3 regions of the Streptomyces sp. NPDC097129 genome follow, and region 3 is predicted to be linked to each of the others. Evidence: predicted binding sites of a transcription regulator. Region 3 holds the regulator's gene; each other region holds the start of a gene.

Region 1 (4,078 bases), on a different contig from region 3:
CGCGCGCATTGTTGCACTCGCTGAAACAACCACTGCCACCCCTCCCCCGATTCCGCGCACCGGCCCCCTGCCGCTGTGACCCCGGACACGCCCGAGGGCGGCACCCCCAGCCGGAAGCTGGGTGTGCCGCCCTCGGAAAGGTCTTCGCGAAGACCCGGAAGGACAGGTGATCCGGGAAGGATCAGAAGTCCATGTCACCGCCCGGCATGCCGCCGCCGGCCGGGGCCGCGGCCTTCTCCGGCTTGTCGGCGATGACGGCCTCGGTGGTGAGGAACAGCGCGGCGATCGACGCGGCGTTCTGCAGCGCGGAGCGCGTCACCTTGGCCGGGTCGATGATGCCCTCGGCGACCAGGTCGACGTAGTCACCGGTCGCGGCGTTCAGGCCGTGACCCGGGGTCAGGTTGCGCACCTTCTCCACCACGACGCCGCCCTCGAGGCCGGCGTTGACCGCGATCTGCTTCAGCGGGGCCTCGAGCGCGAGCTTCACGGCCTGAGCGCCGGTCGCCTCGTCACCCTCGAGCTCCAGCTTGTCGAAGACGTGCGTGGTCTGCAGCAGGGCCACGCCACCACCGGCGACGATGCCCTCCTCGACGGCCGCCTTGGCGTTGCGGACGGCGTCCTCGATGCGGTGCTTGCGCTCCTTGAGCTCCACCTCGGTGGCGGCGCCGGCCTTGATGACCGCGACACCGCCGGCGAGCTTCGCCAGGCGCTCCTGCAGCTTCTCGCGGTCGTAGTCGGAGTCGCTGTTCTCGATCTCGGCGCGGATCTGGTTCACGCGGCCCGCGACCTGGTCCGAGGAGCCGGCACCGTCGACGATGGTGGTCTCGTCCTTGGTGATGACGACCTTGCGGGCGCGGCCCAGGAGGTCCAGGGACGCGTTCTCCAGCTTGAGGCCGACCTCCTCGGAGATGACCTCGCCGCCCGTGAGGATGGCGATGTCGCCGAGCATGGCCTTGCGGCGGTCGCCGAAGCCCGGGGCCTTGACGGCCACGGACTTGAAGGTGCCGCGGATCTTGTTGACGACCAGGGTCGACAGGGCCTCGCCCTCGACGTCCTCGGCGATGATCAGCAGCGGCTTGCCCGACTGCATGACCTTCTCCAGCAGCGGGAGCAGGTCCTTGACGGAGCCGATCTTGGAGTTCGCGATGAGGATGTACGGGTCCTCGAGCGACGCCTCCATGCGCTCCATGTCGGTGGCGAAGTAGGCGGAGATGTAGCCCTTGTCGAAGCGCATGCCCTCGGTGAGCTCGAGCTCGAGGCCGAAGGTGTTGCTCTCCTCGACGGTGATGACGCCTTCCTTGCCGACCTTGTCCATCGCCTCGGCGATCAGCTCGCCGATCTGGGTGTCGGCGGCGGAGATGGAGGCCGTGGAGGCGATCTGCTCCTTGGTCTCGACGTCCTTCGCCTGCTCCAGCAGGGCGGCGGAGACGGCCTCGACGGCCTTCTCGATACCGCGCTTCAGAGCCATCGGGTTGGCGCCGGCCGCGACGTTGCGCAGGCCTTCCTTGACCAGGGCCTGGGCCAGCACGGTCGCCGTGGTCGTACCGTCACCGGCGACGTCGTCCGTCTTCTTGGCGACTTCCTTGACCAGCTCGGCGCCGATCTTCTCGTACGGGTCCTCGAGCTCGATCTCCTTGGCGATGGAGACGCCATCGTTGGTGATCGTGGGCGCGCCCCACTTCTTCTCGAGGACGACGTTGCGGCCCTTGGGGCCGAGCGTCACCTTCACGGCGTCCGCGAGCTGGTTCATGCCGCGCTCGAGGCCGCGCCGCGCCTCCTCGTCGAACGCGATGATCTTGGCCATGTGAAGTGGTCCCTCCAGGACTGGGGGTGATTACTTCGGACCGCGCCCGCGCCCGCGACGGACGGCCCCGACCGGAGGAAGCTCCTTGCTCCGCCCGGCCCTGGCCTCACCGACCCGGTCCTTACGTTGTCACTCTCACCTTCAGAGTGCTAACGCAATGATTAGCACTCGGGCATGGTGAGTGCAAGCGCCTCTCGGGGGTCGGGCCGGTCGATCAGCCGCCCGCGAACACGGCCGGGACGGCGTCCGGACGGCATCCGGGACGGCGCCGGGGCACGCCGAAGGGCCCGCACCCTGTGCGAGGTGCGGGCCCTTCGTGCGTGAATGAACGTTCAGGCGGCGACGCGAACCATGTCGGCCTGCGGACCCTTCTGGCCCTGCGAGATCTCGAACTCGACCCGCTGGCCCTCTTCCAGGGTGCGGTAGCCGTCCATCTGGATGGCGCTGTAATGGACGAAGACGTCCGCACCACCGTCGACCGCGATGAAGCCGTAGCCCTTCTCCGCGTTGAACCACTTGACGGTGCCCTGAGCCATGCCTAACTCCCCTATTACTGGCCCTTGCACAGATCCGCACTTCGCGGATCCGGGTCAGACCTCGCCCCCCGGATGGGTGGGGGCGTGCGCCGGAACGCGTCGACCGCGGCTGAATGTATCTGTCCAACTGCCGTCTGCAACAGGTCAATCGGACGAGAAATCTGGACGGGGCCGGTCCGGAATCTCGCGAGAATTCACCTGAATTCCGAGCAAGTCGGGCCCCACAAAGGGGTGCAAAAAAGACAAAAAACCTGCGTACTTTGGCTACTTCTTATCGCCCGTGCAGCAGGTTCCGAAGATCGCGCCGAAAGGATTGCGGGGCGCGTTCCCCAACTCTACCGCGTCTAACCACATGGAATTGCCCCCTCCGTTTCTCTCACGGAGGGGGCAATCAGATGAACTCTTCGTGTCAGCAGCCGCCGGCCACCGCCGGGATGATCGACACGCCCGCGCCGTCCGGGGTGGCCGTCTCCAGGCCCTGCTCGAAACGCACGTCGTCGTCGTTGACGTACACGTTGACGAACCGGCGCAGCTTGCCCTGGTCGTCCAGGACGCGGGCGGCGATGCCGGTGTGGTTCTTCTCCAGGTCCGCGATGACCTCGGCGAGGGTCGCCCCGTCGGCGGGCACCTCGGCCCGGCCACCGGTGTAGGTGCGCAGGATGGTGGGGATGCGAACGGTGACACTCACGGGGAAACCTCCGATAGGGGCGCGGGGAACTGCGCGACCGGCCCCCGCCGGCCCGCAGACACAACTCAACGATGCAGGCCCTAGGCGAGCCCGGCCTCACGGAACGAGTCGAGGCTGGGACGAATCGTCGCGGTCAGGCCCGTGCCGGCGACCGCGTCCAGGGTCTTCAGGCCGTCGCCGGTGTTCAGCACGACCGTCGTCTTCGTCGGGTCGAGAACACCGTTCTCGATCAGCTTGCGGGTGACACCCACGGTCACACCGCCGGCGGTCTCCGCGAAGATGCCCTCCGTGCGGGCCAGCAGCTTGATCGCGTCGACGACCTGCTCGTCGGTGACGTCCTCCACCGCACCGCCCGTGCGGCGCGCGATGTCCAGGACGTACGGCCCGTCGGCCGGGTTGCCGATGGCGAGCGACTTGGCGATGGTGTTCGGCTTCTGCGGGCGCACCACGTCGTGCCCGGCCTTGAAGGCCGTGGACACCGGCGAGCAGCCCTCGGCCTGCGCGCCGAAGATCTTGTACGGCTTGTCCTCGACCAGCCCCAGCTTGATCAGCTCCTGCAGGCCCTTGTCGACCTTGGTGAGCTGCGAGCCGGAGGCGATCGGGACGACGAGCTGGTCGGGCAGCTGCCAGCCGAGCTGCTCGCAGATCTCGTAGGCCAGCGTCTTGGAACCCTCGGCGTAGTACGGCCGCAGGTTGACGTTGACGAAGCCCCAGCCCTCGCCGGCCGGGTCGCCGATCAGCTCGGAGCAGAAGCGGTTCACGTCGTCGTAGTTGCCCTCGATGCCGACGAGCTCGCCGCCGTAGATCGCGGCCATGACGACCTTGCCCTGCTCCAGGTCGTGCGGGATGAACACGCAGGAGCGCAGGCCGGCCCGCGCGGCGGCGGCGCCGACGGCGCCGGCCAGGTTGCCGGTGGAGGAGCAGGACAGGGTGGTGAAGCCGAAGGCGCGCGCCGCCTCCAGGGCCTGCGCGACGACGCGGTCCTTGAAGGAGTGGGTCGGGTTGCCGGAGTCGTCCTTGACGTACAGACCGCCGGTCACGCCGAGCTCG
Region 2 (4,078 bases), on a different contig from region 3:
GCCGGGCCTTGGTGCTGACGTGCGTCAGTGGGAGTGACCGTGGCTGTGGCCGTGGCCCGCGGCGGCCTCTTCCTCTTCCTTCTTCTCGACGACCAGGGTCTCGGTCGTGAGCAGCAGGGAGGCGATGGAGGCGGCGTTCTCCAGGGCGGAGCGGGTGACCTTGACCGGGTCGATGACGCCGGCCTTCACCAGGTCGCCGTACTCGCCGGTGGCGGCGTTGAAGCCCTGGCCCTTGTCGAGCTCGGCGACCTTGGAGGTGATGACGTAGCCCTCGAGGCCGGCGTTCTCGGCGATCCAGCGCAGCGGCTCGACGGCGGCCTTGCGGACCACGGAGACACCGGTGGCCTCGTCGCCGGTCTTGCCGAGGTTGCCCTCGAGGACCTTGACGGCGTGGACCAGCGCGGAGCCACCACCGGAGACGATGCCCTCCTCGACCGCGGCGCGGGTCGCGGAGATGGCGTCCTCCAGACGGTGCTTCTTCTCCTTCAGCTCCACCTCGGTGGCGGCGCCGACCTTGATCACGCACACGCCGCCGGCCAGCTTCGCGAGGCGCTCCTGGAGCTTCTCGCGGTCCCAGTCGGAGTCGGTGTTCTCGATCTCGGCCTTGATCTGCGCGACGCGGCCCGTCAGGTCCTCGGCCTTGCCGGCACCCTCGACGATCGTGGTGTCGTCCTTGGTGACGGTCACGCGGCGGGCGGTGCCCAGCACGTCGAGTCCGACCTGGTCGAGCTTGAGGCCGACCTCCTCGGAGATGACGGTGGCGCCGGTGAGGACGGCCATGTCCTGCAGCATCGCCTTGCGGCGGTCGCCGAAGCCGGGGGCCTTCACCGCGACGGCGTTGAAGGTGCCGCGGATCTTGTTGACGACCAGCGTCGACAGGGCCTCGCCCTCGACGTCCTCGGCGATGATCAGCAGCGGCTTGGAGGAGCCGGCCTGGATGACCTTCTCCAGCAGCGGCAGCAGGTCCGCGATGGCGCCGATCTTGCCCTGGGTGATCAGGATGTACGGGTCGTCGAGGACGGCCTCCATACGCTCCTGGTCCGTCACGAAGTACGGGGACAGGTAGCCCTTGTCGAAGGCCATGCCCTCGGTGAAGTCGAGCTCCAGGCCGAAGGTGTTGGACTCCTCGACGGTGATGACACCGTCCTTGCCGACCTTGTCCATCGCCTCGGCGATGAGCTCGCCGACCTGGCTGTCCTGGGCGGACAGCCCGGCGACGGCGGCGATGTCGGACTTCTCGTCGATCGGGCGCGCGGTGGCGAGCAGCTCGTCGGAGACGGCCTTGACCGCGGCGTCGATGCCCTTCTTCAGGGCGGCCGGGGAAGCGCCGGCGGCGACGTTCTTCAGACCCTCGCGCACGAGCGCCTGGGCCAGCACGGTCGCGGTGGTCGTACCGTCACCCGCGATGTCGTTGGTCTTGGTCGCCACCTCCTTGACCAGCTGGGCGCCGAGGTTCTCGTACGGGTCCTCGACCTCGACCTCGCGGGCGATGGTCACGCCGTCGTTGGTGATGGTCGGGGCGCCGAACTTCTTGTCGATGACGACGTTGCGGCCCTTGGGGCCGATCGTCACCTTGACGGTGTCGGCAAGCTTGTTGACGCCGCGCTCGAGGGCGCGACGGGCGTCCTCGTCGAACTTCAGGATCTTCGCCATGGCAGCGGGAGCCCTCTCGGAAATCTCGTGGGTAAAACGACTGCGCCCCGGCGCCCGGCTTCGTTATCGGTCGCAGGGGCCAGGGCGCAGCTGAAAGCAGAGCTTCGGGTGAAGTGTGCTTACTTCTCGATGATCGCGAGCACGTCGCGGGCCGAGAGAACGAGGTACTCCTCGTTGTTGTACTTCACCTCGGTGCCGCCGTACTTGCTGTAGAGCACGACGTCGCCGACGGTCACGTCGAGCTCGACGCGCTTGCCGTCTTCGATACGGCCCGGGCCCACGGCCAGGACGACGCCCTCCTGGGGCTTCTCCTTGGCGGTGTCCGGGATGACCAGGCCAGAGGCCGTGGTCTGCTCGGCGTCGAGCGGCTGGACCACAATGCGGTCCTCGAGCGGCTTGATGGCAACCTTGGAGCTGGCGGTCGTCACGATCCGACCTCCCCCTTCGGAGATCTCACGGGGTTAACTGTCTGAGGTGGCGACCAGGTCGATCCGTCGTCGCGGGTGCCGGACCTGCCCGTCGCTTTGTTGGCACTCTCATCTGCCGAGTGCCAGAGCCGAGACTATGACCGCGATTAGCACTCGGTCAAGCGGAGTGCCAATTACCGTGCGGCGCGTCTCGGAATCCGCAGCCCCCGGCGACGTCGTACGGCTGCGGGAAGTCCACCTACAGGTAGTCCTCCAACCGTCCCACCCCCAGCCCCCGACGCTGAATCTCCCGCAGCAACCGCACCGTCCGCTTCCGCAGCACCGGCCCCGTCGTCTCGTCCGGGTCCACCGCGATGATGTCGCCCGGCTCCAGCCGATGCTCCCCCGAGGCGTACGACAATCCCCCGTCACCCCCCAGCGACAGCGACACCCGCCACAGCACCACCGCCGAGATCCCGCAGTCCCCCGCCGCCCGCAGCGTCGTCGCGTCGTACGCGCCGTACGGCGGCCGGAAGAGCCGCGGCCGCACCCCGAACCGGGCGTGCAGCTTGCGCTGCTGCCCGCAGATCTCCGCCCGCTGCCCGGCGTACGGCAGCCCCCGCATCGCGGGGTGGTCGAGCGTGTGGTTCTCCAGCGACGCCCCCGCCGCCCGCAGCCGCGCGAAGTGCGCGTACCCCGGCCCGACCACACTGTCCGTGAGGAACATGCCCACCGGCAGCCGCAGCTCCCGCACCAGGTCGGCGAACCGGGGATCCCGCTCGGCGACGTCGTCGTACGTCAGGAAGACGACCTTGTCCCGCGTCGGCACACGGTCGACGACCAGCGGCAGACCGGACTCGGCGCCGCCGAGGACACGGCCGACGCGCCCGCGCGCAGCGGAGGGCGCCGGGGTCAGCGGCCGCTCCAGACCCCAGCGGCGGTACGCCGGCTCCCCGGCGGGAGGGCGCGCGGAGCCGTCCGCGGGACGGTGCGTGCTCACCCGTTCCGCCGTCTTCTTGCCCAGCCGCTCGATCGGATCCACCGACTGCGCGCACCCCGTCAGGCAGACCGCCGCCGAACAGACCGCCGCCAGGACGGCCAGGACGGCCGGCACCCCCCGCGTTCTCACAGGTAGTCCTCCAGGCGTGCCACCGCGTACCCCTTGTCCGTCACCTTCTTCAGGAACCGGCGGACCATGTCGGGCATCGTGCCCTTCCAGTCGTCCCGGCCGCGGAAGTGCGTCAGGACGATGTCGCCGGGGTGGAGGTCCTGGTCGTCCTCGCGGTACTCCCAGTGGTCGACGAAGACCTCCTCGTCCCAGATCGGGGCGTACTTGATCCCGCAGGACTTGGCGGCACGCAGCGTGTCCTGGTTGTAGTTGCCGTACGGCGGCCGGAAGACGGTCGGCCGCTTGCCGTACTGCTTCTCCATGATGTCCTGCATGCCGCAGATCTCTTGCTTCTGCTGCGCGTAGGACAGCCCCGGCAGATACGGGTGGTGCAGGGTGTGGTTGTTCAGCGTCACGCCCCGCGCCTGCATCTTCTTGAAGTAGCCGTAGTCGTCCTTGATCAGGTAGTCGCTGAGGAAGGCCGTGTACGGGATGCGCAGGTCGCTCATCATGCGCAGGAACGCCGGGTCCTTCTCGGCGCCGTCGTCGATCGTGAGGAAGACGACCTTCTGGTCGGTCGGGATGCGGGTGAAGACCGGCGGCAGGCCCAGTTCCTCCTGGTCGTCGACCTCGAAGCCCCGACGGGCGTGGATCCGGGGCTTCTGCCGGGGCGGCGGCGGGGCGGTCAGCGGCACCGCGGCCAGGCCCCAGCGCTTGGCGGCGGCCACGCGCGCGGCGTGCTCGGCGCGCAGCCTGGTGGCGTAGGAGTCGAGGGCGCGCGCCGGGGGCGCGTGCAGGGCCTGCTGCTGACCGGCGGCCGGGTCCACCTCGGACCCGGTGGGGCCCGTGCCCGCGGCGCACCCGGAGGCGAGGGCGGCGGCGGCGAGAGCGGCGAGTGAGCCGCGCAGAA
Region 3 (4,078 bases):
TGGCCAGCTCGCGCAGCACGCGCTCCTGCTCGGGGTCGAGCTTGGTCGGCGTCTGCACCTCGACGTGCACGATCAGGTCGCCCCGGCCGCCGCCGCGCAGATGCGTGACGCCCCGGTTGTGCAGCGGGATCGACTGGCCGGACTGGGTGCCGGGCCGGATGTCGACCTCCTCCATGCCGTCCAGCGTCTCCAGCGGCACCTTGGTGCCGAGCGCCGCCGCGGTCATCGGGATCGTGACCGTGCAGTGCAGATCGTCGCCGCGCCGCTGGAACATCGCGTGCGGCAGCTCGTGGATCTCGACGTAGAGGTCACCGGCGGGACCGCCACCGGGCCCGACCTCGCCCTCACCGGCGAGCTGGATGCGGGTGCCGTTGTCGACACCGGCCGGGATCTTCACGGTCAGCGTCCGCCGCGAGCGCACGCGGCCGTCACCGGCGCACTCCGGGCACGGGTTCGGCACGATCGTGCCGAAGCCCTGGCACTGCGGGCACGGCCGCGAGGTCATGACCTGGCCCAGGAAGGACCGGGTGACCTGCGAGACCTCACCACGGCCGCGGCACATGTCACAGGTCTGCGCGGAGGTGCCCGGCGCGGCGCCCTCACCCGAGCAGGTGGAACAGACGATCGCCGTCTCCACCTGGATGTCCTTGGTGGTGCCGAAGGCCGCCTCGTCCAGCTCGACCTCGACCCGGATCATCGCGTCCTGGCCGCGGCGGGTGCGCGAGCGCGGCCCGCGCTGCGACGCCGTACCGAAGAACGCGTCCATGATGTCGGAGAAGTTCCCGAAGCCACCCGCGCCGAAGCCGCCCGCGCCGGCGCCGCCGGACTGCGAGAGGGGGTCGCCGCCGAGGTCGTAGACCTGCTTCTTCTGCGGGTCCGACAACACCTCGTAGGCGGCGTTGATCTCCTTGAACCGCTCCTGCGTCTTCGGATCGGGATTGACGTCCGGGTGCAGCTCGCGTGCGAGCCGCCTGAACGCCTTCTTGATCTCATCCTGCGACGCGTCGCGGCGCACGCCGAGTACGGCGTAGTAGTCCGTGGCCACCTACGACTCCGCCAGGATCTGTCCGACGTACCGTGCCACTGCGCGTACCGCTCCCATCGTTCCCGGGTAGTCCATGCGGGTCGGTCCGACCACGCCGAGCTTGGCGACAGCCTCGCCGCCCGAACCGTAGCCGACCGACACGACGGACGTGGAGTTGAGTCCTACGTGGGCGTTCTCATGACCGATACGGACGGTCACGCCCGGATCCTTCGCCTCGCCGAGCAGCTTCAGGAGGACGACCTGCTCCTCCAGGGCCTCCAGCACCGGCCGGATCGTGAGGGGGAAGTCGTGCGGGAACCGCGTCAGATTGGCGGTGCCGCCGATCATCAGCCGTTCCTCGTTCTCCTCGACGAGCGTCTCCAGCAGCGTGGACAGCACCGTCGAGACCGTGCCGCGGTCCTCCGGTTCGAAGGCCTCCGGCAGATCCTCCACCAGCTTCGGCACATCCGTGAACCGGCGGCCCGCGACCCGGCTGTTCAGCCGGGCCCTGAGGTCCGCCAGCGCGGTCTCGCCGAACGGCGCCGGGCAGTCCACCATCCGCTGCTCCACCCGGCCGGTGTCGGTGATCAGCACCAGCATCACCCGCGCGGGCGCGAGCGACAGCAGCTCCACGTGCCGCACGGTCGAGCGGGTCAGCGACGGATACTGCACCACGGCGACCTGCCGGGTGAGCTGTGCCAGCAGCCGCACCGTCCGCGCCACCACGTCGTCGAGGTCGACGGCGCCCTCGAGGAAGTTCTGGATCGCGCGCCGCTCCGGGCCGGTCATCGGCTTCACACCGGCCAGCTTGTCGACGAACAGCCGGTAGCCCTTGTCGGTGGGGATGCGCCCCGCACTGGTGTGCGGCTGCGCGATGAACCCCTCGTCCTCCAGGGCCGCCATGTCGTTGCGGACCGTCGCCGGGGAGACACCGAGGTTGTGCCGCTCCGTGAGCGCCTTGGAACCGACCGGCTCCTCGGTGCCCACGTAGTCCTGGACGATGGCGCGCAGCACCTGAAGCCGTCGTTCACTCAGCATCGCGCACACCTCCAGAAGTCTTCCTCGTCTCGCCCCTGGCACTCTGCTCGTGCGAGTGCCAGACGTCCCCGGCCCAGTGTACGGCGGTGGGGTACGCCCCCGGCAAGGCTGGTCATACCGCGTGGCCGGTAAGGGCTAGCGTCGCGGGTATGACGGTGACTTGGGAAGAGCTGGGGTGGGAACGGCTGGCGGCCGGGGTCGGGCGGTGCCGGCTGCCGGGCTGGGACTGCACGACGGGGCTGATCGTCGGCGCGGACACGGCACTGATGGTCGACGCCGGGTCGAGCCTCGCGGAGGGGGCCCGGCTGCGCGCCGAGGCCGAACGGCTCACCGGGCACGGTGTGACCCATCTCGCGTTCACCCACCCCCACTTCGACCACGTTCTCGGTGCCTCCTCGATCCGGGCCGCGGAGGTCTTCGGCGCGGTCGGCATCGATTCGGCGTTCACCCCGCGCGGCCGGGAGGAGCTGCGGGTGGACGCGGTGGCGGCCGGCCTGGACCCGGAGGTCGCCGAGGAGGCCGCGGGGGCGCCGGTGCCGGTCGGCCACCTGGTCAGCGGCGAGTGGACCCTCGACCTCGGCGGCGGCCGCCAGGTGCTGCTCGCCAACGTGGGTCCCGGGCACACCGCCCACGATCTCGTGGTCCTGGTCCCGGGCGAGCGGGAGGTGGTGTTCTGCGGTGACCTCGTCGAGGAGTCCGGCGAGCCGCAGGCGGGCCCCGACGCCGTACCGTCGCAGTGGCCGGACGCGCTGGACCGGCTGCTGGCGCTCGGCGGCGAGGACGCGCTGTACGTGCCCGGTCACGGAGCGGTGGTGGACGCGGCGTTCGTGCGGGCGCAACGGGACGCGCTGGCGGCCCGCTTCGGCGTGTCGCGGTGATCCGCGCCCGGTGACGCCCGGGATTCTCCTATCGTCATCCGAATGCGGCAGTACTCCCCCGACCTGACCCCGCCCTGGAAGAAGAAGCCCGCGCCGGCGCCCGAGGTGGCGGCCGAGCCCGGCCTGGTGGTGGAGGAGCCCGGCAGCGGCTTCTGCGGTGCGGTGATCCGCTGCGAGGCGGGCACGGTCACGCTGGAGGACCGCTTCGGCAAGCACCGGGTCTTCCCCATGGAGCCGCGCGGCTTCCTGCTGGAGGGCCGGGTGGTGACGCTGGTCAGGCCCGCCTCGGCGGCTCCGGTACGGCCCAGTCGTACCGCGTCCGGATCTCTCGCCGTGCCCGGCGCCCGCGCGCGGGTGGCCCGGGCCGGCCGGATCTACGTCGAGGGGCGGCACGACGCCGAGCTGGTGGAGAAGGTGTGGGGCGACGATCTGCGCATCGAGGGCGTGGTCGTGGAGTACCTGGAGGGCGTCGACGACCTGCCGTCGATCGTGGAGTCCTTCGCCCCGGGTCCGGACGCCCGCCTCGGCGTGCTGGTGGACCATCTGGTGCCGGGCACCAAGGAGTGGCGGATCGCCGAGGCCGTGACGAGTGAGCACGCGCTGGTCGTGGGCCACCCGTACATCGACGTCTGGCAGGCGGTGAAGCCGTCGGCGCTCGGGATCGAGGCGTGGCCGGTGATCCCGCGCGGCCAGGACTGGAAGACGGGCGTGTGCCGGGCCCTGGGCTGGCCGGAGAACACGGGCGCGGCCTGGCAGGCGATCCTCGGCCGGGTGCGGTCGTACAGGGACCTGGAGCCGGAGCTGCTGGGCAAGGTGGAGCAGCTGATCGACTTCGTCACCGAACCCGTGGACTGACGCCTCAGTCCACTCAGTCCACCAGGTCCCGCACCACCGCGTCCGCGAGCAGCCTGCCCCGCAGGGTGAGCACCGCGCGGCCCCCGGCGTACGGCTCCGGCTGGAGGAGGCCGTCGGTCAGGGCCCGGTCCGCGGCCCGGCGGCCGTCCGCCTTCAGCAGGTCCAGGGGTACGCCCTCGCGCAGCCGCAGCTCCAGCAGGATGCGCTCGACCCGGCGGTCCTCCTCGCTCAGGACCTCCCGCCCGGCGCCCGGGGAGCGGCCCGCGGCCAGCGCCGCCGCGTA

The links. The regulator HrcA, encoded in region 3, represses chaperone genes, less so after heat shock. The targets are predictions, from matches to a motif close to TTNGCACTCNGNNNNNCNGAGTGCNAA.
Region 1: the regulator HrcA is predicted to act here: its motif matches at 1,966-1,992, upstream of groL (chaperonin GroEL).
Region 2: the regulator HrcA is predicted to act here: its motif matches at 2,228-2,254, upstream of groES (co-chaperone GroES).

What each region holds. Positions count from the first base shown of each region.
Region 1 covers NZ_JBVOQE010000006.1:61,100-65,177, reverse strand. Annotated here, with positions in the region: gene groL (chaperonin GroEL) at 182-1,804, opposite strand; gene AC0B9F_RS18770 (cold-shock protein) at 2,137-2,340, opposite strand; gene AC0B9F_RS18765 (MoaD/ThiS family protein) at 2,750-3,028, opposite strand; gene thrC (threonine synthase) at 3,109-4,078, opposite strand, start outside.
Region 2 covers NZ_JBVOQE010000007.1:252,755-256,832, reverse strand. Annotated here, with positions in the region: gene groL (chaperonin GroEL) at 25-1,653, opposite strand; gene groES (co-chaperone GroES) at 1,773-2,081, opposite strand; gene AC0B9F_RS21880 (polysaccharide deacetylase family protein) at 2,320-3,189, opposite strand; gene AC0B9F_RS21875 (polysaccharide deacetylase family protein) at 3,186-4,078, opposite strand, start outside.
Region 3 covers NZ_JBVOQE010000001.1:789,507-793,584, forward strand. Annotated here, with positions in the region: gene dnaJ (molecular chaperone DnaJ) at 1-1,045, opposite strand, end outside; gene hrcA (heat-inducible transcriptional repressor HrcA) at 1,046-2,062, opposite strand; gene AC0B9F_RS03575 (MBL fold metallo-hydrolase) at 2,212-2,940, shown strand; gene AC0B9F_RS03580 (DUF3097 domain-containing protein) at 2,983-3,795, shown strand; gene hemW (radical SAM family heme chaperone HemW) at 3,809-4,078, opposite strand, start outside.